DNA from 4 places in the Kocuria sediminis genome. Region 2 is predicted to be linked to each of the others. Evidence: riboswitches for the same ligand, from Rfam matches in the RefSeq annotation. Region 2 holds a riboswitch; each other region holds the start of a gene.
What was found. Region 2 has a riboswitch for cyclic di-AMP ahead of GMA12_RS17250 (C40 family peptidase). Riboswitches for the same ligand answer to the same signal wherever they lie in the genome.

Region 1: it holds a riboswitch for cyclic di-AMP, as region 2 does, so the genes downstream of both, GMA12_RS16350 (C40 family peptidase) here and GMA12_RS17250 (C40 family peptidase) in region 2, are expected to answer to the same signal.
Region 3: it holds a riboswitch for cyclic di-AMP, as region 2 does, so the genes downstream of both, GMA12_RS05420 (C40 family peptidase) here and GMA12_RS17250 (C40 family peptidase) in region 2, are expected to answer to the same signal.
Region 4: it holds a riboswitch for cyclic di-AMP, as region 2 does, so the genes downstream of both, GMA12_RS09805 (NlpC/P60 family protein) here and GMA12_RS17250 (C40 family peptidase) in region 2, are expected to answer to the same signal.

Annotation. Positions count from the first base shown of each region.
Region 1 is NZ_WOGU01000017.1:42,215-47,639, forward strand. Features, by position in the region: gene GMA12_RS16340 (cation diffusion facilitator family transporter) at 1-732, opposite strand, end outside; gene GMA12_RS16345 (ArsR/SmtB family transcription factor) at 729-1,097, opposite strand; gene GMA12_RS16350 (C40 family peptidase) at 1,538-2,164, opposite strand; cyclic di-AMP (ydaO/yuaA leader) riboswitch at 2,170-2,360, opposite strand; gene GMA12_RS16355 (hypothetical protein) at 2,554-2,859, shown strand; gene GMA12_RS16360 (cation efflux transmembrane domain-containing protein) at 2,914-3,633, opposite strand; gene GMA12_RS16365 (ArsR/SmtB family transcription factor) at 3,630-3,962, opposite strand; gene GMA12_RS16370 (methyltransferase family protein) at 4,139-4,780, shown strand; gene GMA12_RS16375 (hypothetical protein) at 4,920-5,425, shown strand, end outside.
Region 2 is NZ_WOGU01000022.1:16,874-22,298, reverse strand. Features, by position in the region: gene GMA12_RS17255 (C40 family peptidase) at 1,148-2,074, opposite strand; gene GMA12_RS17250 (C40 family peptidase) at 2,349-3,002, opposite strand; cyclic di-AMP (ydaO/yuaA leader) riboswitch at 3,009-3,200, opposite strand; gene GMA12_RS17245 (four-helix bundle copper-binding protein) at 3,800-4,210, shown strand; gene GMA12_RS17240 (DUF305 domain-containing protein) at 4,625-5,332, shown strand.
Region 3 is NZ_WOGU01000003.1:246,987-252,411, forward strand. Features, by position in the region: gene GMA12_RS05415 (C40 family peptidase) at 1-169, opposite strand, end outside; gene GMA12_RS05420 (C40 family peptidase) at 469-1,134, opposite strand; cyclic di-AMP (ydaO/yuaA leader) riboswitch at 1,140-1,329, opposite strand; gene GMA12_RS05425 (metal-dependent transcriptional regulator) at 1,680-2,369, opposite strand; gene serC (phosphoserine transaminase) at 2,592-3,734, shown strand; gene GMA12_RS05435 (MFS transporter) at 3,731-4,966, opposite strand; gene GMA12_RS05440 (DUF3027 domain-containing protein) at 5,020-5,425, opposite strand, start outside.
Region 4 is NZ_WOGU01000007.1:92,911-98,335, forward strand. Features, by position in the region: gene GMA12_RS09795 (TIGR03084 family metal-binding protein) at 1-713, shown strand, start outside; gene GMA12_RS09800 (alpha/beta fold hydrolase) at 989-1,924, shown strand; cyclic di-AMP (ydaO/yuaA leader) riboswitch at 2,402-2,587, shown strand; gene GMA12_RS09805 (NlpC/P60 family protein) at 2,593-3,093, shown strand; gene GMA12_RS09810 (pyridoxal phosphate-dependent aminotransferase) at 3,311-4,510, shown strand; gene GMA12_RS09815 (2-hydroxyacid dehydrogenase) at 4,507-5,425, shown strand, end outside.

The DNA.
Region 1 (5,425 bases), on a different contig from region 2:
GGAGTCGATGCGTGAGGCGTGCAGGTCGTGCACACCGACCACGTGCGGCAGGGCCTCCAGGCGGGTGCGCACCTCCTCCAGGTCCAGTCCCTTCGGGGTGGTCTCCATCAGCACTTCGACGGTGTCGCGCAACAAGATCAGCGCCCGGGGCACGATCAGGGCGGCAATGAGCAGGGACACGAGCGCATCCGCCTGGGTCCACCCGGTGGTGGCGATGACGATCGCGGAGACGATCACCGCCACCGAGCCCAGCGCGTCATTGGCGACCTCCAGGAAGGCGGCCTTCATGTTCAGGTTCTCTCCCCGCCCCGAGGCCAGGATGACCAACCCGATGATGTTGCCGGCCAACCCGATCACCCCGAACCAGAGCATGGCCGAGGACTCGACTTCCGGGGGCTCCAGCAGCCGGCGCACCCCTTCGACGGCCACGAACCCGCCCACGGCCAGCAGTACGGATGCTTGTGCGGCTGCGGCCACGATTTCGGCGCGCTTGTAGCCCCAGGTGCGCTTGTCCGTGGCCGGCTTCAGCGCCAGGGTCGCGGCGATGAAAGCGATCAGCAATCCGGCCGAGTCGGTGAACATGTGCCCGGCATCGGCCAGCAGCGCCAGACTGCCCGAGATCATAGCACCGATGATCTCGGCGACCATGATCGTGGCGGTGATGAGGAAGACCACCGCCAGCTTGCCCCGCCGCCCGGTGGCGGCATGGGCGTGGTGGTGTTCCCCGCTCATGCCGGGACCTCCTGGACGGTGGCGTCATCAGCAAGGTCCTCGGCGGTGCACTCAGGGGTGCCGCACCGGCACACCGCCTCGACGGTGAGGATGGTGCCCAGCAGGTCCTCTAGGGCATGAGCCAGCTTCGGGTCCGAGAGCTCATAGCGCACATTGCGCCCGATCGGCACGCCCACGACCAACCCGCAGTCACGCAAGCAGGCCAGATGATTGGACAGGATCTGGCGACTCACCCCGATCCGAGCCGCCAGCTCCGAGGGCACCGCCGGGCCCTGCTGCAGCTGCAAGAGCACCGCGGCCCGAGTGGGATCGGCCAGTGCTTTGCCGAACCGGGACATCACCTCGACCGGGGACAAGATCCTCATGCCATAACCGTACAGCAGAATCTGTATCAAACGGGATGGGGGTCGAACGAGGCCCGGGCAACGTCCAGCTTGCGTTCCTACGGTATGGGCGGACGGGGATGCCGTCCGCCACTGCGGCATCCCCGTTCCCCGATCGCGCACCGCGCCCCCGGCGGGTCGTCCTGCCGCAGCGTCGCCCCTGCGTGGCAGGAGGGGGCCAATCCAGTTCAGCGGGAGTGCAGGCGTGGCCGCGGGTGCCCTATGGGTCGGCCGGCAAGGTCGCCTCCTGCCCCGTCCGTTGGCCACCGACTCACGCCACGGCAGGACCGTGACGCTGCTGTTCGTGGCTCCGACCACTGGCGCGGGGTACCTTGAAAGGCTTTCAGGTGTTGGTGCTTTCGAGGCACCCCGCACTGGGGGAATGGCTTCAGGAGGCGTGGCCACCGGCGTTGTGGCGAGACTCAGCGGTAGGTGTAGTACCCGTCGAGGGCCATGGCGTTGACGGAGTGAACGAAGGTCCCCTGGGTCGGGTTCAGCGCCGAGATCATCTTGCCGCCGCCGATGTAGATGCCGATGTGGTTGCCGCCGTTCTGGGACACCAGGTCACCAGGCTGCGGAGTGGTGGTCGGCGTGGCGGCGGCGATCTGCTGGAAGCTCGTGCGGGGCAGGTCGATGCCGTTCTGGGCGTAAACCCACTGGGTGAAGCCGGAGCAGTCCCAGGCGCCGAACGAGGTTCCACCCCAGACGTAGCCGCCCCCCACGCCCTGCTGGGCGGTGCCGACGATCCCGCCGGCGGCCGGGGTAATCGCGGTCGTGGTGGTGGACTGCGGGCTCACGGACGAGGCAGCCTGAACGGTCGGGGCCTGCGCAGCGGGGGCCTGATAGGTGTAGGAGGCCAGGTCGGCCATCGCGGAGGCCGGAGCCGCATAGGAAGTTCCACTGGCGGCGGGGATCTCGGCGTAGGCCTGGGCCGGGGCGATGGAGCCGACGATCGCGGCGCCGGCGGCGGCGGCGATCGTGGTGTTGCGCACGGCGTGAGAGGTGGTCTCGGCGCGGTGGCGGGCAGTGTTCTGCTTGAAAATAGCCATGGGTGTGTTCCTCCCTTTGCCTACGAGGTGAGCTGTCGGATTCGGGTGGGAGACACCCGGCCGCGGAGCGCGTGCGCTCTGAACGGCTTAACCCCAAGGCCCCGGATCATCGGGACCGGAAATGGTTCCCCCGCTTCTGCCAAGCAGTTTCTGTGCATGGGCCCCGGGCACCGGCAGAATTCGGCGATGTGCACGAGGGCGCCGACAGGATCAGCGGTCGGCACGCACCGAAGAGTACAAGATGATCACGAAACAATCACAGTCGGATTCGAGAATGTATAGAGATCATGAAGAAGAAGATCAAGATTTGATAAATCCCTAGAGTTTTATCGAATTTCTTCTGTGAATTTCCTGGAAATTATGGGAGGGCCTGAGGAGGCGCGTACTCAGTGGTGCTCCTAGCATCGCCACGGGTTCGCCGGGCACACATCACCCGGCGCCGCCGGGGCCTGCTGGCTCTAGGCTTCGCCGTCCTGATCCTGCTCGGGCCCACCCTGGGTTACTTCACCCTGCACCAGGCCGCGGACGCCCTGGCTCTGTCGGTCCTGGTGGTGACCGGTGGGGCGATGATCAGCATGGTGGCCGGAGAAATGCCCACCGAAGCCCCAATCGGGCTACCGGCGCGTAGGGCCCGCTTCTGCTCATCGGAGGATTGCGCGCTGTCCGCCGCGATTCCCGCCTACCCGGGCATCTGAGAAGCCGCACGCACCGGCGCCTGTCACGCGGTGCCGGTGCGTGCGGGCTGAATTTCAGTGGGCGCAGCAGGTGCAGGTGGCCCCGCATCCGCCACAGCCGTCGCTGTCACGTGTGCTGTCTTCGGCAGTGAGGACCGAGATCGGGGCGCAGCAGGCATCCCCGCGCCAAGCTTCCAGCCCTTCCTTCACGGCCACGGCGGCGATCACCAGGGCAGCCAGCGGATCGGCCCAGGACCAGCCCAGGGTGCTGTTGAGCACCAGGCCCACCAGGAGCACGGCCGAGAGGTAGGTGCACAGCAAGGTCTGCTTCGAGTCGGCCACCGCCGAAGCCGAGCCCAGTTCCCGGCCGGTGCGGCGTTCGAACCAGGACAGGAACGGCATGATCACCAGGCTCACGGCCGCCAGCACGATCCCCACCGGGGAGTGCTCGGGTTCGGCGGCCCCGGCCAGGGTGCGGATCGCGTCGATGGTGACGAAGGTGGCCAGCCCGAAGAAGGAGAGGGCGATCACCCGCATGGCCATCTTCTCCCGGCGGTGCGGGTCGGGGGCGGCGAACTGCCAGGCCACCGCGGCCGCCGAGAGGACCTCGACGATGGAGTCCAGGCCGAACCCGATCAGTGCCGAGGAGGACGCAATGCGCCCGGCGGTGATCGCGATGATCGCCTCGAGCACGTTGTAGGTGATGGTGCCGGCCACGATCCAGCGCACCCGCCGGTGCAGCACCGCTCGGCGGGCATCGGTGACGGGCTTAGGACCCAGGGTCAGAGAGGTCATGCGCAGGTGCATCCTTCCGGGGAGCAGCAGGTCGGGTCCACGGTGATGACCAGCTCCAGCAGGTCCCCCAGGGCCTCGCCCAGGCGGGGATCGGCCAGGGAGTACCAGGTGCTACGCCCTTCCGGGGTAGAGGCCACCAGCCCGCAGCCACGCAGGCAGGCCAGCTGATTGGACATCACCTGCTTGGAGACACCAAGGGATTGAGCCAGCTCCGAGGGCCGGGCCGGTCCTTCGCGCAGGGCCAGCAGGACCTGGGTGCGCGTCGCATCCGAGAGGGCATTACCCAGCCGGGACAGGGCCGAGGCATGTGTGAGGGTCACCGTGCTCATGCCCCAAAGGTACACGAACCTATGTACTGTCAGTGTCATGGCTCCACGGGGCGTTACCGGCTCACCGGCACGGTTGGGCCCCAGGCCGTTGTTGAGTTCACTTGTGCCGCCCTGGCCGGCACCGCTCTTGAAAGCTGGAAGGCCTGGACGGGCCCGTCCAATCGAGGAGGACGACGATGATGACTGACTTGGCCCCGGCCCTCGCGCTGGGCCTGTACCTGACCGGTCTGGTGGCCGCGTTCGGGGTGCGGTCCTGGATCCACCGGGCCCGCACCGGCTCCACTGGTTTCCGGGGCATCAGCGGGGCACCGGGGACGGCGGAGTGGTGGGGCGGGGTTCTGTTCGCCGTGGCCTTGGTCCTCGGTGCGGCCGGCCCCTCGCTGGCGCTCACCGGCTCCGTGACCGCACCCCGGTTGCCGGAGGTCATCGCGTGGGCCGGTCTGGTCATCACCGTCGGGGGGTTCGTCGGTGTGCTGGTCTCCCAGGCCGGCATGGGCGCTTCCTGGCGGATCGGGGTGGACGCCGCCGAACGCACCGAACTGGTGACCACCGAAGTTTTCGCGGTGATCCGCAACCCCGTCTTCACCGCGATGCTCACCACCTTGCTGGGACTGACCCTCCTGGTGCCCACCGTGGTGAGTGCAGCAGCGTGGCTGTGCCTGCTGCTGGCCGTCGAACTTCAGGTCCGTCTCGTCGAAGAGCCCTACCTGCTGGCCACCCATCCCCAGGACTACGGCTCCTACGCCGCTGGTGTCGGCCGGTTCCTGCCCGGCCTCGGCCGGCTGCAGCGCATTCCCCAAAGCGAGAGGAACTCCTGAAATAGGGCCCCCGGCCTACCGGTGGGGCGTCGAGGACACGGGATCCAAGGCGCGCAGGAAGACGAGGTCCCGGTTGGCGTCGTGTACTGGCGGATGTCGTGGCAACGTTTCTCCAGGGTTGGCTCCTCACTGTGGTGTCATGACCACCTCCGTGACAATCAAGGGCCCGTCCGTCGCACAGCGTCCTCGCAGCCGGTGGCGCTGGATGATGCCGGCGGCCTGTCTGTTGGTTCTCTTTGCGGTGCTCGCCCGTGGGGTGGCCGCCGAGGAGGCACCGAGCACCATGCTGGGAGCCTCCGGCTCTGTGCCTGGTGGACTGGCGCGCATCAATGGTGTGCTGCCCTATGCGCAGGTTGGTCCGCAACCGGGTGAGGTGCCTCCCGAACTCATCGGACCAGTGGCCGAGGGCAGTCACCGTGTGCAGGTCCTGCTGGAGATCACCGTGATGGAACCGGGGGGCCTCGAGTTCAATGCCGAGGATTATGCGGTGGAACGGTTGGGCGGGCGCCAGTCACAGCTGGCGTGGGCGTCCACGGGCCCGGTGTCCCTGCAGCAGGGCGAGATCCTGCAGGCGGAGCTGGTTTATGAGTTGCCGGATCAGGCCGTTGAGCTGGTTCTTGAGGGGCCCGGCAACGCCCGCTTGTC
Region 2 (5,425 bases):
CGTGCGGCTCCGGGCGTGAGGTGGTCCGGCCGGTGCAGTATGGCCGACGTGCCGGTGACGAGACGTCTCGCCCGGCCCTGGTGCCGGTGACGTCATGGATCCGGCGCCTCGGGCTTCTCAGCCCGCGGGCCGGAAGCACCCCGGCCTCGTTCACGCGGACACAGCGGGAGACCAGGAGTAGGGGCAGGGTGATGCCGGGAGGTCGTGGTGGGCTGGCCGGGAAGGAGTGCCCTGAGATCCAGCGAACGCTGCGCGTGGGCAGACACCCATAGATCCACTAGCTCTGCTCCGGCCACCCACGGCAGTACATCGGTCGCCAGAGCGGACAGCGCCGCGACATGGGACGTAGCGCTGGTACCTGCCTCCACGTGCATGGTGAGACAAACGCCTCCTGGGCCGTCGCGTCCGACACCGTCGTGGACCGCGAGGGCCGGCACCAGGGACGGGGCCACGGAACCTTCCACATGGACGGAGGTTCTCAGTGCCGCTGCCACCGTCCAGGTGCACATATCGCTCCTTCCGCCACACATCGGTCAGGACGAGGGCATCCGGCCGTGGTCCCACCGGCCAGAGCCGGGCAGGAGCAAAAGCCTGGCCATGGAACGGCGCCACAGCCTGCCCCGCGGCCATCGACCGCAAATCTGCGTTGGTGGGCGCGGTGGACCTGTCCTGAAGCCCAGTCTGCGGCAGAGCCGGAAGGATATGAGTTATTCATGCACGCTGCCCGGGAAAACGGCGTCCAACGGCGGGGCGGCATCTCGCAACGTCGCCACGCCAACGGTTCCCGGTGCATCCCGCCCCGGATCCCGGCCCGCCCCCCCTTCAACGAGGGGCCGACTTCTCCAGGGTCATCTTCTCCAGGGTCATCGGAGCTGAGGGCGTTGGCCGCTGGAGGGTGGTCAGGGACTGTGCCGGGTCTTGTCATCCGAAGAACACCGCAGCCTTCCCAGCTCTACATCGAATGGGGTCATCGTCGACATCAAGGCGGTTGAGCGCAGACAACTCCAGTGGGATGCACCCGGGATGCCGGCACGACAACGGCCGGCTGCCTTGATACCTAAAAGTGCCCCCAGGCGTGGATCCCGGGGGCGCGGAACCTGTCTGGCCGGCCAGGAACCGCGCACCCGGAATCGGTGTTTGCGTGCGGTCAGCGCACGCGGATGTAGACCGGGCCGGTGCCCACGTTGACGCTGTCGACGACGGTGCTGCCACCGTTCCAGCCGCCGTGGACGGCCTTGCCGCCGCCGATGTAGACGCCGATGTGGGCTGTGCCCATGCCGCCATCGGCGTAGTAGACGAGATCGCCGGGCTGGGCCTGGCCGGCGGAGACCCGGGTGCCGAGCGTGAAGTAATCAGCCGGCCACCCGCGGAAGTTGATCCCGGCCGCCCGCAGGGCGTTGCTCACCGCTGCGGTGCAGTCTTGACCGGTGCCTAGTTGTCCCATGGCAGCGGAGGCGATGGTCGCGCTCTTGCCGGAGGGCGAGCTCAGCGAGGTGACCGTGCGCTCAGCGGACGGAGCGGCCGGCGTAGCTGGCTTTGGGGCAGAAGCGACGGCGGTCCTCGGGCCAGCCTGCGCGGCTGGTTCCCGGGCGGGAACCGCCACCGGGGCAGGCTCGGTGACAGGCTCCGGGACCGTCTGGACGACTGGTTCTTGAATAGCTGCTTCTTGGACAACTGGCTTCGCGGCGAGTGTGTTGGCCGGTGCGTTGGCCGAAACGGGCGTGGCGGCCGGCGCCGGAACGGCCCCACCGGGTGCCACAACGGCCGGAACATCGAGCTTCTGCTCGGTCTTCTTATGCTCGGCCTTCTTCTGCTCGGTCTTCTGGTCGGTCTGCTTCTCGGCTGTGGTCACGTGGGCGACCGGCTCCAGGGACGGGGTGGGCGCTGCGGTGGGGGTGGCGGCAGCGACGGCCGACAGCGGAGCCTCAGCGGAGGCATCCGGGGCCGGGGTGGCCTGCACCGAGACGGTGGTGGCCAGGGCCAGGCCGGAGAAGGCGGCGACGGCGGCCACGGTGCGGGCCTTGCCGGTGAGGAGGGAGGTGATGCCGTTGGGGGAGGTCAGGTCACGAGTCATGAGGAGTTGTGCAGGCTTTCTGGCGGGCCGGGCGGATCTGCCGGAACGGTGCGGTGACAGCACGGAGCACCCCGCTCGGGGGCGCAAGATGTCGCGGGGTCCGGCAGAGCGGGCCCCGGATCAGGAGCACCGCGCACGGCGGAGAAGTGGAGGAACGGTGGGGTGTCTGCAGGGGAGGAAAAACTCACTCGCGAGGCAGGAATTCCCTGGATCAGCAGCTGCAACGACCGGGGCCCTCCGCAGCGACTCAGGCCGTTGCGGAGGGCGCACCGGGTCAGCGGTAGGTGTAGTACCCGTCCACCGGCATGGCGTTGACGGAGTGGACGAAGGTGCCCTGGGCGGGGTTCAGGGCGGAGATCATTTTGCCCCCGCCGATGTAGATGCCGATGTGGGCCCCGCCGTTCTGGGAGACGAGGTCTCCGGGCTGCGGGTTGGTCGTGGGGGTGGCCGCGGCGATCTGCTGGAAGCTGGTGCGGGGGATCTCGATGCCGTTCTGGGCGTAGGCCCACTTCGTGAATCCGGAGCAGTCCCAGGCGCCGAAGGCGGTCCCGCCCCAGACGTAGCCGGTGCCGGCGCCCTGCATCGCGGTGCCCACAATCCCGGACGCGCCGGTGATCTCGGTGATATCCGTCGACTGGGTGGACACCGTCGCGGTCGAAGCGCTCTGCTCAGGAGCCGCCGAGGCCTGGGGGGAGACGGCCTGGGGGGCAACGACGGCCCGGGGGGCTGTCGAAGAGTAGGCCGCCAGAGCGGACGCGGGGGCCGAGTAGGCAGTGGCGGTGTCCGTCGGGACCTCGGCGTAGGCCTGAGCCGGGGCGATGGAGCCGATCACTGCCGCACCTGCGGCAGCCGCGACCGTGGTGGTACGCACCAGGGGCGAGGTGGTCTCGGCGCGGTGGCGGGCAGTACGGCGCTTAAAAATGGTCATGGGGTGTGTTCCTCCCTTTGCCTACGAGGTGAGCTGTCGGATGCGGGTGGGAGACACCCGGCCGCCCCGGACGCATGCGTTCCGGGTGACTTAACCCCTAGGTCCCGGACCCCAGGACCGAAAATGGTTCCCCCGCTTCTGCCAAGCGATTTCTCTTCAGGAACCCCGAGCACCGGCAGAATTCGGCGATGTGCACGAGGGCGCCGACCGGATCAATCAGCGGCACGCAGTGGACAGTAGCCCACTCATAACGAAAGTGTCACGTTTAGATCACGGCCCGGATTCTTTCTTCGGCCGGGTCTGAAAGCTTTGGCTGCCGACTCTGAAAAGGCCCGGCCCAGAAGCCGTGGGTTCGTCGCTCCTGTGGCTCCGCATCACGACTGGCGTCGCATCCAATGCCGTGTGACTAGGGGAAATGGCGTCAGTGCACGGCCCTGCATGGACACCACCCCCCAGGGCGAGGGGGTTTTGGGTCGTGGGCGGCCTTCAGTATCACGAGGGGTGGCACGGAGAAGACTTTGAGGATTCCTTGAGCTTTCCTTCAGATTGAGAAGTTTCGGGGATGCCGTTCTGGGCCGCGCAGCGCGATTTCTTCATGAAAACTCCATAATTGCCCGGATCCCCGGCGGAGAAGGCCGCCCGAGGGAGTAGCGCTGTGCGCCACTGTGGCCTGGATCTTCATCAAATCTTCAAGAATTTGGGGCGCGCCACACGGAAAAGGCAGTTTACTGTCGATGGTATGGCGGGCTGGTTCCGGCTGGTTCGTCTCCTCGAGGAAGCCGACGAAGGAGCAAGCCATGACCCATCACGTGAGTGCGATGCTGGAGGCCTACCCGAAGGACCTCGGCGGGGTGGACAAGGGGAAGCTGGCCGCCTGTATCCAGGCCTGTTTCCAGTGCGCCCAGACCTGTACCGCCTGCGCGGATGCCTGCCTGTCCGAGGACATGGTCGCCGAGCTGACCAAGTGCATCCGCACCAACCTCGACTGCGCGGACCTGTGCGAGGCCACCGGACGTGTGCTCTCGCGGCACACCGGCTACGACGCGAACATCACCTTGGATGCGATCAAGGCCTGCCAGATGGCCTGCAAGGCGTGTGCAGATGAGTGCGAGCAGCACGCGTCCATGCACGAGCACTGCCGGATTTGTGCCGAGGCCTGCCGGCGGTGCGAGGCCGCCTGCGCCGAACTGGTCGCCTCCCTGGGCTGAGTCTCGCCTCCCACAGACCCATCACCCGGGCGGCGGGGGCGGTGAGGACACCCGTGGCCACCGGGATCGGCGTCACGGGCCGGATCTCCTCTGCGGAGGGGGCCACCGCCATGACGCACCCGCCGCCTGGGTGATGGCCCCCTACCGGGGGTTCCGTGGAGAGCGGCTTCCGCGGGAACTTGGCCTTTTCTGCAGGCTCAGACGCTGACCGGCGGATACCCGTGACGGGTCTCCGTCGGTGAAAGAGGATCCTGATGGGCTGATCGGGCCCGCCCGGAGGCGGGTTTCCTCTTCCCCCGCTCCCTGTTCAGTACAGCTCTACCCGCGCGGCTTGGGCGCACGTCGGGCACGGGCGGATTGCCGAGGCCGGCACATCGGGGTCGAGCTTCTTCATCGTGGAAAAGAGACATCATCATGCGTTCCACCCAGTTCCTTGGCCGCCGCACTACGGCCGCCGCCTCCACCGTTGTTCTTGCGACCGCCCTGCTGGGCGGGGCCACCGCTCCGGCCCTGGCCCACGGGCCGGGGAGTACCCCGGTCGCGTCCCCCGCCCAGGACCCGTCCACGGTGGAGATGCTCCAGCCGGATCCGACCTCCCCGACCGCCTACGACTTCGGTGAGACCCTGGCCGGGCTGGAGGGCGAGCAGCTGGAAATCACGTTCCTGGCCGAAATCATTCCGCATCACCAGGCCGCGATCGAGATGTCCGAACTGGAGCTCGAGCGCGGGGTCAGCCCGGACATCCGCACGCACGCGGAGAACATCATCGCCAACCAGCAGCACCAGATCGACCAGTTCACCCGGTGGTTGGAGGAGTGGTACGGGCTGACTCCCGAGGAGGCCATGGCCCAAGCCCCCGAGGAAGCCCAGGAAGAGATGAAGGTCCTGGAGGAGGAAACCCAGACGATGATCGAGGAACTCTCGGCCGTGGAGGCCGGTGAGGACTTCGATGTCGCCTTCGTGCAGAAGATGATTCCGCACCACCAGGCCGGGATCATCGAGCTCCTGGAGCCGCAGTCCCGGGCCCCGCACGCCCAGCTGCGGGTGGCAGCCGCCGCGGGGATCACCACCCAGCAGGCCCAGGTCGCCGATTTCCGCACCTGGCTCGCCGGCCGCGGCTAAGAACCGGGCCAGCACCGAGGCTCTGGCCTCACGGAGGACTGAGCTCATGGCCCACCGGTTGCCACCGGCCACGGGCGGGGGCCTCATCCAGAT
Region 3 (5,425 bases), on a different contig from region 2:
CCACGGCGGACAGCGGGGCGTCGGCGGCGGCCTCCTGGGCCGGTGCCTCCTGGGCGGAGACGGTGGTGGCCAGCGCCAGGCCGGAGAAGGCGGCGACGGCGGCCACGGTGCGGGCCTTGCCCGAGAGGAGGGAGCCGATGCCGGTCGAGGAGTTCAGGTCACGAGTCATGGGGGGATTCAGCAGGCTTTCTGGAGGGCCGGGCGAACCTGCCGGGAGACTGCGGTGACAGCACGGATCACCCCGCGCGGGGGCGCGCGGGGTGATGCGATCTCCGGCAGCGCGGCGTTCCGGATGCGGAAGGCCGCGCACGGCGGGGGAATGGAGGAGGGATGTCCGGGGGGACGGGGCGCACAGCACCCGAGGAGACGGGGGTGCGGGGCGGACCCGGGAGTGCGGGTCGCGGTGGTCCGGGGAGGACCGGGTGTCCCCCGCGGCGACCCTGAGGCTGCCGCGGGGGACGAGCCGGATCAGCCGATCCGGTAGTAGCCGTCGAGCTGCATCGCGTTGACGGAGTGGATCTGCGTGCCCTGCGACGGGTTCAGCGCGGAGATCATCTTGCCGCCGCCGATGTAGATGCCCACGTGACCGCCGCCGTTCTGGGAGACGAGGTCGCCGGGCTGCGGGGTGGACACCGGGGTGCCGGCGGCGAACTGGGCCCAGGTGGTGCGGGGCAGGTCGATGCCGTTCTGGGCGAAGACCCACTGGGTGAAGCCGGAGCAGTCCCAGGCGCCGAAGGCGGTGCCGCCGTAGACGTAGCCGGAGCCGATGCCCTGCTGGGCGGTGCCCACGATGCCGCCGGCGGCCGCGGGGATCTCGCTCGTGGCGTTGGACTGCGGGGTCACGCTGGCGGTGGAGGCGGCCGGCTGCGCGGCGGGGGCGGGGGCCTGGTAGGCCGGGGCCGCGGGCTGCGCGGCGACGGGGGCCTCGTAGGTGTAGGAAGCCAGCGAGGCGGCGGCCGGGGCCGGGGCCGAGTAGGCGGCGCCGGAGGACGCGGGGATCTCGGCGTAGGCCTGGGCCGGGGCGATGGAGCCGACGATCGCGGCGCCGGCTGCGGCGGCGATCGTGGTGTTGCGCACGGCGTGAGAGGTGGTCTCGGCGCGGTGGCGGGCAGTGTTCTGCTTGAAAATAGCCATGGGTGTGTTCCTCCCTTTGCCTACGAGGTGAGCTGTCGGATTCGGGTGGGAGACACCCGGCCGCGGAGCGCGTGCGCTCCGGCGACTTAACCCCAAGGCCCCGGATCATCGGGACCGGAAATGGTTCCCCCGCTTCTGCCAAGCAGTTTCTGTGCATGGGCCCCGGGCACCGGCAGAATTCGGCGATGTGCACGAGGGCGCCGATCCGACCAGTGATCGGCACGCGTTGAACAATACATGACCGGTTACGGAAGTGTCACGTTTTGATCACGAACGATCACGGAATTGCATCGCACAGGGAATGGAAACCCGCGGATTGTGTCGCCCTCCGCTATCAGTGCGATGCGCCGGCGCACGGTGGAGCGAGGGTCAGGGCACCCCGGACACGGCCGCTCACCAGGGCGTTCACCGCGGACGGGGCGTCATCCGGCCGGACTGGCCGAAAGTGCCTTGTGAACGTCCCCACAAGGGTGGTCGGGTCTCGGGCCGGACCCCGCGACGTGCCCTGCGACGGGTCCCGCGCAGGGGGACGGCCGGGTGCGCGCTCAGGCGGCGAGGACCCGGATGGCCCCGGCCGTGCGCAGGTCGATCTCCGCGGACCGGCCGGTCTCGGCCACCTCGATCCGCACCCGCTGGCCCTCCACGCGGGCCCGGACCACGGCCCCGGTGAGCACGCCCACGTCGCTCAGCACGCCCAGCAGCGCGGCGTCGGCCTGCACGACCTCCGGCAGCAGCGCCACGGTGTGCGTCCCCTCCGGATCCGCGCGGGCGGCCTCGAGCAGGGAGGGGTGCCCCGCCGCCGTCGGGCTGTCCCCGACGCCCAGTGCGGCCAGACCCGGGATCGGCGTGCCGTACGGGGAGTAGCGGGGGCTGTGCAGCAAGTCCACCAGGCGCCGCTCGACCTGCTCGCTCATCACGTGCTCCCAGCGGCACGCCTCGTCGTGGACCTGAGCCAGGTCCAGTCCGATGACGTCGGCCAGCAGCCGCTCCGCCAGACGGTGCTTGCGCATCACCTGCACCGCTCGTTCGCGGCCCAGCTCGGTGAGCACCAGGGAGCGGTCGGATCCCACCGTCAGCAGTCCGTCGCGCTCCATCCGGGACACCGTCTGCGAGACGGTCGGCCCGGAGTGGTCGAGGCGCTCGACGATGCGCGCCCGCATGGGCGTGATGCCCTCCTCCTCGAGCTCGAGCACGGTCCGCAGGTACATCTCCGTCGTGTCGATCAGATCGCTCATGCCTCAGTCATCCTTCGTCCGGCCGTCCGTCCCCGGGGATCCCGCCCGGTCCGGTCTTCCCGCACGAGCTTAGTCCGCGTGCCCCCGGCGCGGAGGGGACCGCGCCCCGGCGGCGGGGGGCGGTCCCGGGTGGGGCAGAATGGGCCGGGGCCCCGCCGCGCACGCCCCTGCGCGGCCGCCGCGCCCGCCGCCCGCCGCACGTCCGTCATGAGGGAGCACCCGTTGTCCGCACACGTCACCATCCCCCAGCACCTGCTGCCCGCCGACGGCCGGTTCGGCGCCGGGCCCTCCAAGGTCCGCCCGGAGCAGGTCGACGCCGTCGCCCGGGCCGGGGCGGGGATGCTCGGGACCTCCCACCGGCAGGCACCGGTCCGGCAGCTCGTGGGCTCGGTGCGCGAGGGCCTGGCGCAGTTCCTCGGTCTCCCCGAGGGGCACGAGGTCCTGCTCGGGCTCGGCGGGGCCACCGCCTTCTGGGACGCCGCCGTCTTCGGGCTGGTCGAGCGGAAGGCCCAGCACCTGGTGTTCGGCGAGTTCGGCGCCAAGTTCGCCCAGGCCACCGGCGCCGCGCCGTTCCTGGAGGCCTCCTCGGTGCTGGAGTCCCTGCCCGGCACCCGGCCGGAGCCGCGGGCCGAGGACGGCGTGGACGTCTACGCGTGGCCCCAGAACGAGACCTCCACCGGGGTGGCCGCCCCCGTGGTGCGGCCCGCCGGCATCGCGGACGAGGCGCTGGTGCTGGTCGACGCCACCTCGGCCGCGGGCGGAATGGCCGCGGACCTCTCCGCGGCGGACGTCTACTACTTCTCCCCGCAGAAGAACCTCGGCTCCGACGGCGGGCTGTGGCTGGGGGCCTTCTCCCCCGCCGCGATCGAGCGGATCGAGCGGATCGGCGCCTCGGGCCGCTGGGTCCCCGACTTCCTGAAGCTGACCGCGGCCCTGGAGAACTCGCGCAAGGACCAGACCTACAACACCCCCGCGCTGGCCACGCTCGTGATGCTCGACGAGCAGCTGCGCTGGCTCAACGACCGGGGCGGCATGGCCTGGGCGGCGGCCCGCACGAAGGAGTCCTCCGACCTGGTCTACGCCTGGGCCGAGGCCTCCCCCTTCGCCGCCCCCTTCGTGCCCCGCCCGCAGGACCGCTCCACGGTGATCACCACGGTGGACTTCGACTCGACCGTGGACGCCGCCGCCGTGGCCGCCGTGCTGCGCGCCCACGGCGTGGTGGACGTGGAGCCCTACCGCAAGCTGGGGCGCAACCAGCTGCGGATCGCCACGTTCGTGTCGATCGAGCCCGACGACGTGGCGCGGCTGCTGGCCTGCGTGGACCACGTCGTCGACGGGCTGCGCGCGGCGGGCGGCGGACGCTAGGGGGCTCCCCCCGAGGACGCCGCCCCGGTGGCGGGGCCCTGGGCGCGCAGCCGCAGCCAGAACAGGGCGCCGACCAGGGCCCCGCCGAGCCCGGCGGCCACGGCCACGCCCATGCCCCACCGCGCCCCGAGGGCGTCCGTGATCCACCCGACCACGGGCGCCCCGATCGGGGTGCCGCCCATGAAGATGGCCATGTAGAGGCTCATCACCCGGCCGCGCATCACCGGGGAGGTGGTCGACTGCACGTAGGCGTTGGCGGTGGTCATGATCGTCAGGGAGGACAGCCCGCACGGGACCAGCCACAGCGCGAACACCGTCAGGGTGGGCGCCGTGGCCGCCCCGAGGCAGCTGAGCGCGAAGACGGCGCTGCCGCCGTAGACGTAGCGCAGCCGGGCGCTGCGCCGGCGGGCCGAGAGCAGGGCGCCCGCCACCGTGCCCACGGCGAGGATCGAGTTGAGCACCCCGAAGGTCTCCGGTCCGCGGCCGAACTCAGGACCGGCCATGGCGGCCAGGAACACGGCGAAGTTCAGCCCGAAGGTGCCGATGAGGAAGATCGTCACCAGCACCGCCACGATGTCGGGACGGCCGCCGACGTAGGCCAGCCCCTCCCGGATCTGCCCGCGCCCCCGCCCGGAGCGCGGCATCCCGCGCAGCTCCTCGGAACGGATGGCGAGGATCGCGGCGAGCATGGCGCCGAAGGTCAGCGTGTTGAGCAGGAACACCCACCCGGACCCGATCGTCGCCACGAGCACGCCGGCGGCGGCGGGACCGATCATCCGGGCCGCGTTGAACGAGGTGGAGTTCAGGGCCACGGCGTTGGAGAGGTAGTCGTCGTCGACCATCTCCGAGACGAAGGTCTGGCGCACGGGGGCGTCCAGGGTGGAGGCGACGCCGAGGGCCAGGGCGAAGGCGTAGACGAGCCCCAGGCTCGCCACCCCGGACAGCACGACCGCGCCCAGTCCCGCCGCGAGCGCGGCCATGGCCGTCTGCGTCCACAGCAGCAGGCGGCGCCGGTCCAGCCGGTCGGCGAGCACCCCCGCCCAGGGCGCCAGGAAGAGCTGGGGCAGGAACTGCAGGGCGGTCACCACGCCCATCGCGGTGGCGTCGTGGTCCGAGAGCTCGTCGAAGACCAGCCACGACTGGGCGGTGCGCTGCATCCACGTGCCGATGTTGGACACCAGGGCGCCCAGGAACCAGACGCGGTAGTTGCGGAAGCGGAAGGACCGGAACACGCCCCGGGCGGGATCGGGCGCGCCCGCGGCCGCGACGCCGCTCCGCGGGGCGCTCAGGGCCGTTCGCCGTCCGGCGACGGCCCGGACCCGGCCTGCGCGCCGGACCCGGCAGCGGACCCGCCGCCGGCCGCGACCGGCTCCTCGTCGGCGGCCTCCGGGGCCTGGCCGGCGGGCGCCGCCGCGGCGTCCTCCTCGGCGCGCTCCTGCTCCTCCTGGGCCTTCTCCTCGGGGCTCACGCGCTCGGACCAGGGCACCCACTCGGGGGCCAGCAGGGCGTCCTCCCCGGGCAGCAGGCCGACCTCGCAGACGGTCACCGCCTTGCTGCGCGGCGCCCGGGCGAGGCTCGCGAACCAGTTCCAGCCGCGGTAGCCGGGCAGGGTGCACTCGAAGAGGTGGACGACCAGCCGGTCCTCCTCGACCCGCACGCGGTGCCCGGGACCGATCTGCGACGGGTCCGCG
Region 4 (5,425 bases), on a different contig from region 2:
GGCCGCTGTCCGCGGAGGACTGGGACCTTCCCACGCCGGCGGAGGGGTGGACGATTCGCCACCAGGTCGCCCACCTCACCTGGACGGAGCGGACCGTGCTGACCGCCCTCGAGGAGCCCGAGGTCTTCGCCCGGTTGCGGGAGCGGTTCGCGGCGGAGGCCGACGTCGTCGACCGCGGCGCCCAGGAGGGTGCGGCACGTCCGCCGGCCGAGATCCTGGCGTCCTGGCAGGACAGCCGGCGCCGCGTGCTTGAGCGGCTCGCCGCCGTGCCGGAGGGCGAGCGCATTCCGTGGATCGGCCCGCCCATGGGGGCGCCCATGATGGCCAGCGCACGGATCATGGAGACCTTCGCCCACGGCCAGGACGTCCGCGACGCCCTCGGGGTTCCCCCGGTCGCCTCGCACCGGCTGCGGCACGTCGCGCACCTGGGCGTGGCCACCCGCGACTACGCCTTCCGCCAGCGCCGGCTGGACCCGCCGGCCGAGCCGTTTCGCGTCGAGCTCACCTACGAGGACGAGACCTGGACCTGGGGACCGGCCGAGGCGGCGCAGCGCGTCCACGGCGCGGCCCTGGACTTCGCCCTGCTCGCGACCCGGCGGCGGCACCGCCAGGACGGGAGCCTCGTCGCGGAGGGCCCCGACGCCGACGCCTGGCTGGACATCGTCCAGGCCTTCGCCGGCCGATCGGGCCCGGGGCGGGCGCCGCTGGCGTAGGCCGCATGGAAAGGAAGCGCCGGACCGGGTAGCGGCGAGGTCCCGCGGAGCACCGGATCACGACGACGCTGCGGGTGACACAGCCAGCGGTCGTGACGAGCTCGGCCGAGCGGTGGAGCAGGACACCCACGCCGAGCGGACCGCACTGCCGTCGCACCCGGCGCCGACCCGTCACATGCCGCCGCCGCCCTGGTCCCGGGCACTGCCGAGTCCTAGCGTGAGGGCCACCAGTCGCCACAGCGGCACAACGGCGGCCACCAAAGAGCGGGGACGGCATGAGCACACTTTCGGAGGACCAGGGCAACCGCAGCGTCACCGCGCCGGACGGGCGCCGCCTGGAGTTCCGGCTCACCGGCCCGCCCGGCGGCCTGCCGGTCGTCTTCCACCACGGCGCGCCCAGCGCCGCGGTCCCGTTCGGGCCGCTCGAGCGCGCGGCCGCGGACCGCGGGCTCCAGGTGCTCACCGTCTCGCGTCCCGGCTACGGCGCCTCGGACCCGCTCCCGGAGCAGACGGCCCCCGGCACGGTGGCCGGCGCCGTGGCCGACACCCGGTGCGTCCTGGACGAGCTGGGTGCGGAGGAATTCCTCGCCCTGGGCTGGTCCAGCGGCGGCCCGCGCGCCCTGGCCTGCGGCGCGCTGCTGCCCGGCCGCTGCCGCGCGGTCGCCTCCCTGGCCGGCTACGCCCCGCCGCGCGCCGAGGGACTGGACCCGGTCGCCGGGATGGACGAGGACAGCGCGGCCGAGTTCACCGCCGCCCGGCAGGGACGCCGGGCGCTCGAGGCCTACCTCGCGGAACAGGTGCAGGCCATGACCGCGGCCGCCTCGGCGCCGGATGGCGACGTCGTCGAGCTGCTGCGCGCCATGCTCCCGCCGGTGGACCGGGCGGTGATGACCGGGGACTTCGCCGACTACGTCATGGGCGCGGCCGAGCACTCCCTGCGCCAGGGCATCGTGGGCTGGCGCGACGACGACCTCGCGGTGGACCGCGCGTGGGGCTTCGCCGTGGAGGAGATCGCCGTGCCGACACGGATCTGGCACGGCCGGGAGGACCGCGCCGTCCCGGTGACCCACGGGGAGTGGCTCGCCGCGCACGTGCCGGGCGCCCGGGCGCACCTGCTGGAGCGCGAGGGGCACCTCTCCCTCGTGGCCCGACTCGATCGGGTCCTGGACGACCTGCTCGACGCCGCCGAGGTCGACGAGGACGGGCGATAGGGCCGGCACGCCGGAAGCGTCCGCGAAAAACCGCCCCCCTCCCCCGGGCGGTCATTACTAACGCAATATTTTCTTTTAGCGAATTCCCGTGTGAACCCTGGGGCCCACTAAAAGGTCGTCCTTTCCGCCCCCACCAAGGTGCCGCTCACGCTGGCTGCCTAATGCTCCGCGAAGCATTCCCCGCGGTTTCTCGCGCCATAACGCGCGTGTCACCCCGGACACCCCGCCCCAGGGCAGGGGCGGACTCTCCGGCGGACACGAATGGAACAGAGCCCCAGGTCAAGCCCACTTTTGTCCTGAGATGCGCCTCCTGGAGGATCCCCGTCGGCACCCCTCACCACGCAACTTCGCGCGAGCGCGAAGGCCCACAACCGAATCGCAACAGATTCCGAGACGCGCCCGTGATCAAAACGAGACTTTCTCGTTACTTTTCGATTAGTTTTCTCTCCGTGCCGATTCCCCCACTGATCGGCACCCCCGTGCACATCGCCGAATTCTGCCGGTGCCCGGGGCCCCCTGAACACATCGCTCGGCAGAAGCGGGGGAACCAGAAACGGCCCCTCCCCCGGGACCTAGGGGTTAAGTCGCCAGGGCCTCCACCCTGCGACCGGGTGTCTCCCACCCGCATCCGACAGCTCACCTCGCAGGCAAGAGGGAGGACATCACTCATGCCCATCTTCCACTCCCGCACGCCCCGCCACCGCGCCCAGCGCTCGTTCCCCCTGGGGCGCACGGCGACCCTGGCGGTCGCCGCCGGCGCCATGGCGCTCGGCAGCGTGGCCCCGGCCCAGGCCGCCCCGGCCGCAGCCCCCCAGCAGCTCCTCAGCATCCAGTCCCAGTCCGGCAAGGCTGCGACCATCGCCGCCGCCGCCAGGAGCCAGCTCGGCGTGACGCAGGACTGCACCTCCCTGGTCACCAAGTCCCTGCGCGCGGCCGGGATCAACCACCACGGGTGGCCGGTCTCCTACCTGAACCTCGGCACCCGGGTCTCCGCCGCCCAGGCCCAGCCCGGTGACCTGGTCTACTACGCCAACGGCGGCATGGGCTTCGCCCACATCGCCGTGTACATCGGCGGCGGCAAGGCCGTCCACGGCGGCTGGAACGGCAACCAGACGGTCATCCAGACCGTTAACGTCGGCTCGGGTCCCGTCTACATCCGCGTGCGCTGACCCCAGGCCCGTGAGGGGGAAGTGCGGTTCCCGGCCGTCCCGGCGGGAACCGCACTTCCGCGCTCCACGGGCACAACCTCTGGATGCGGGACACCCCGCGACTGGACCGACGGGGACATCCCTCCGGGACTACTCTTCCCAGACTGATATATGAGTCGTATGCTCAGTGCGGATCCAGCAGTGGATCGATCGCCGACTCGACGAGGAGTGGAACAGCATGCGGCAACTCGCACACCGGCTCGACCGGCTGGGGACCGAAACGGCCTTCAGCGTCGCCCAGGCCGCGGCCGCCTGGAAGGCACAGGGGAACCGCGTGTACCCCTTCCACCTCGGCGACATCAACATCCCGACGGCCCCGCACATCGTCGAGGCCATGAACCGGGCTATCGCCGACGGCTACACGGGCTACTGCCCCGGCCCCGGCATTCCGCAGCTGCGGGAGGCCCTCGCCGAGGACATCGGCTCGCGTCGCGGCATCGGCCTCACCCCCGACAACATCGTCGTGATGCCCGGCGGCAAGCCCGTCATCACGAAGTTCCTGCAGGCGGTCATGAACCCCGGCCAGGAGGTGCTCTACCCGAACCCCGGCTTCCCGATCTACGAGTCGCAGATCGAGTACCTCGGGGGCACGTCCGTGCCGTACCGCTATCTCCCCACGGAGAGCGGCTTCGCGATCGACCTCGACCAGGTGCGCGCCTCGATCACCCCGCACACGGTCGCCATCATCTACAACGACCTGCAGAACCCCATCTCGGCCGAGTCGACGGCGGCCGAGCGCGAGGCCGTCGCGCAGCTTGCCCAGGAGCACAACCTCTGGGTGCTCTCCGACGAGGCCTACTTCGAGACGCGCTACGAGGGGGTCTCGAACTCGATCGCGTCACTGCCCGGCATGGCCGAGCGCACCGTCATCCTCTACACGTTCAGCAAGAAGTTCGCCATGACCGGCTCACGCCTCGGCTGCGCCGTCGCACCGCCCGAGATCGCCAAGGTGCTCAGCACGCTCAACACCAACGACGAGTCGTGCACCACCCACTACGTGCAGTGGGCCGGCATCGAAGCCCTCCGCGGCCCCCAGGAACCCGTGCAGCAGATGCTCGACGTCCTGCGCGAGCGCCGGGACGCCGCCTGTGAGCTGGTGAACGCCACGCCCGGCATGCACGTGGCCGTCCCGCACTCGACGTTCTACCTGTTCCCCGACGTCACCGCCGCCATGGAGCGCATGGGCTGCACCGAAGTCGGCGACTTCGCCACGGCGGCCCTGCAGCAGACCGGCGTGTCCTTCTGCACGCGGGAGCACTTCGGCCGACGCCAACCGGGCGAGGAGCGACAGTACATCCGGCTCGCCTACTCGGGCATCGACGTCGACGACATCCGCGTCGGCCTCGACCGCCTGCGCCAGTGGATCGAGTCGGCATGAGCCGGGTCGTCGTCACGGGACGGGTGCCCGACGCCGCGATCGAGAAGCTCCGCGCCGAGCACGAGGTCGACGCCTGGCCGGGCCCGGAGTCGATCGGCCGCGAGGAGCTCCTGCGGCGCGTGGCCGGCGCCGACGCCGTGGTGAGCCTGCTCACCGAGCGCATCGACGCCGAGCTGCTCGACGCCGCCGGCCCGCAGCTGAAAGTGGTCGCGAACGTCGCCGTCGGCTACGACAACATCGACGTGCTGGCCTGCACCGAGCGCGGCGTCGTGGCCACCAACACCCCCGGGGTGCTCACGGAGGCCACCGCCGACATCGCGCTCGGCCTCATCCTCATGGCGACCCGCCGGCTCGGCGAGGGGGAACGGCTCATCCGCTCCGGCCAGGCCTGGAAGTGGGGCATGTTCTTCCTGCTCGGCAGCAGCCTGCAGGGCAAGACCCTCGGCGTCGTCGGCATGGGCGGCATCGGCCAGGCGACCGCGCGCCGGGCCAAGGCCTTCGGCATGGAGATCGTCTACCAGTCGCGCAGCGAGATCGATCCGGCGATCGCCGCCGAGCTGGGCGCCCGGCGGGTCGAGCTCGACGAGCTGCTGGCCGTCTCCGACGTCGTGTCGCTGCACTGTCCCTACGGTCCCGCCACGCGCCACCTGATCGGCGCCGAGCAGCTGGCGGCGATGAAGGACTCGGCGTACCTCGTCAACACCGCGCGCGGGCCGATCGTGGACGAGGCGGCGCTCGCGTCCGCGCTGCGCGAGGGCCGGATCGCGGGTGCGGGACTGGACGTCTTCGAGCACGAGCCCCAGGTGCACCCCGAGCTGCTGGAGCTCGACAACGTGGTGCTGGTGCCGCACCTGGGCTCCGCCACCGTGGAGACGCGCACCGCGATGGCGGTCCTCGCCGCGGACAACGTGCTCG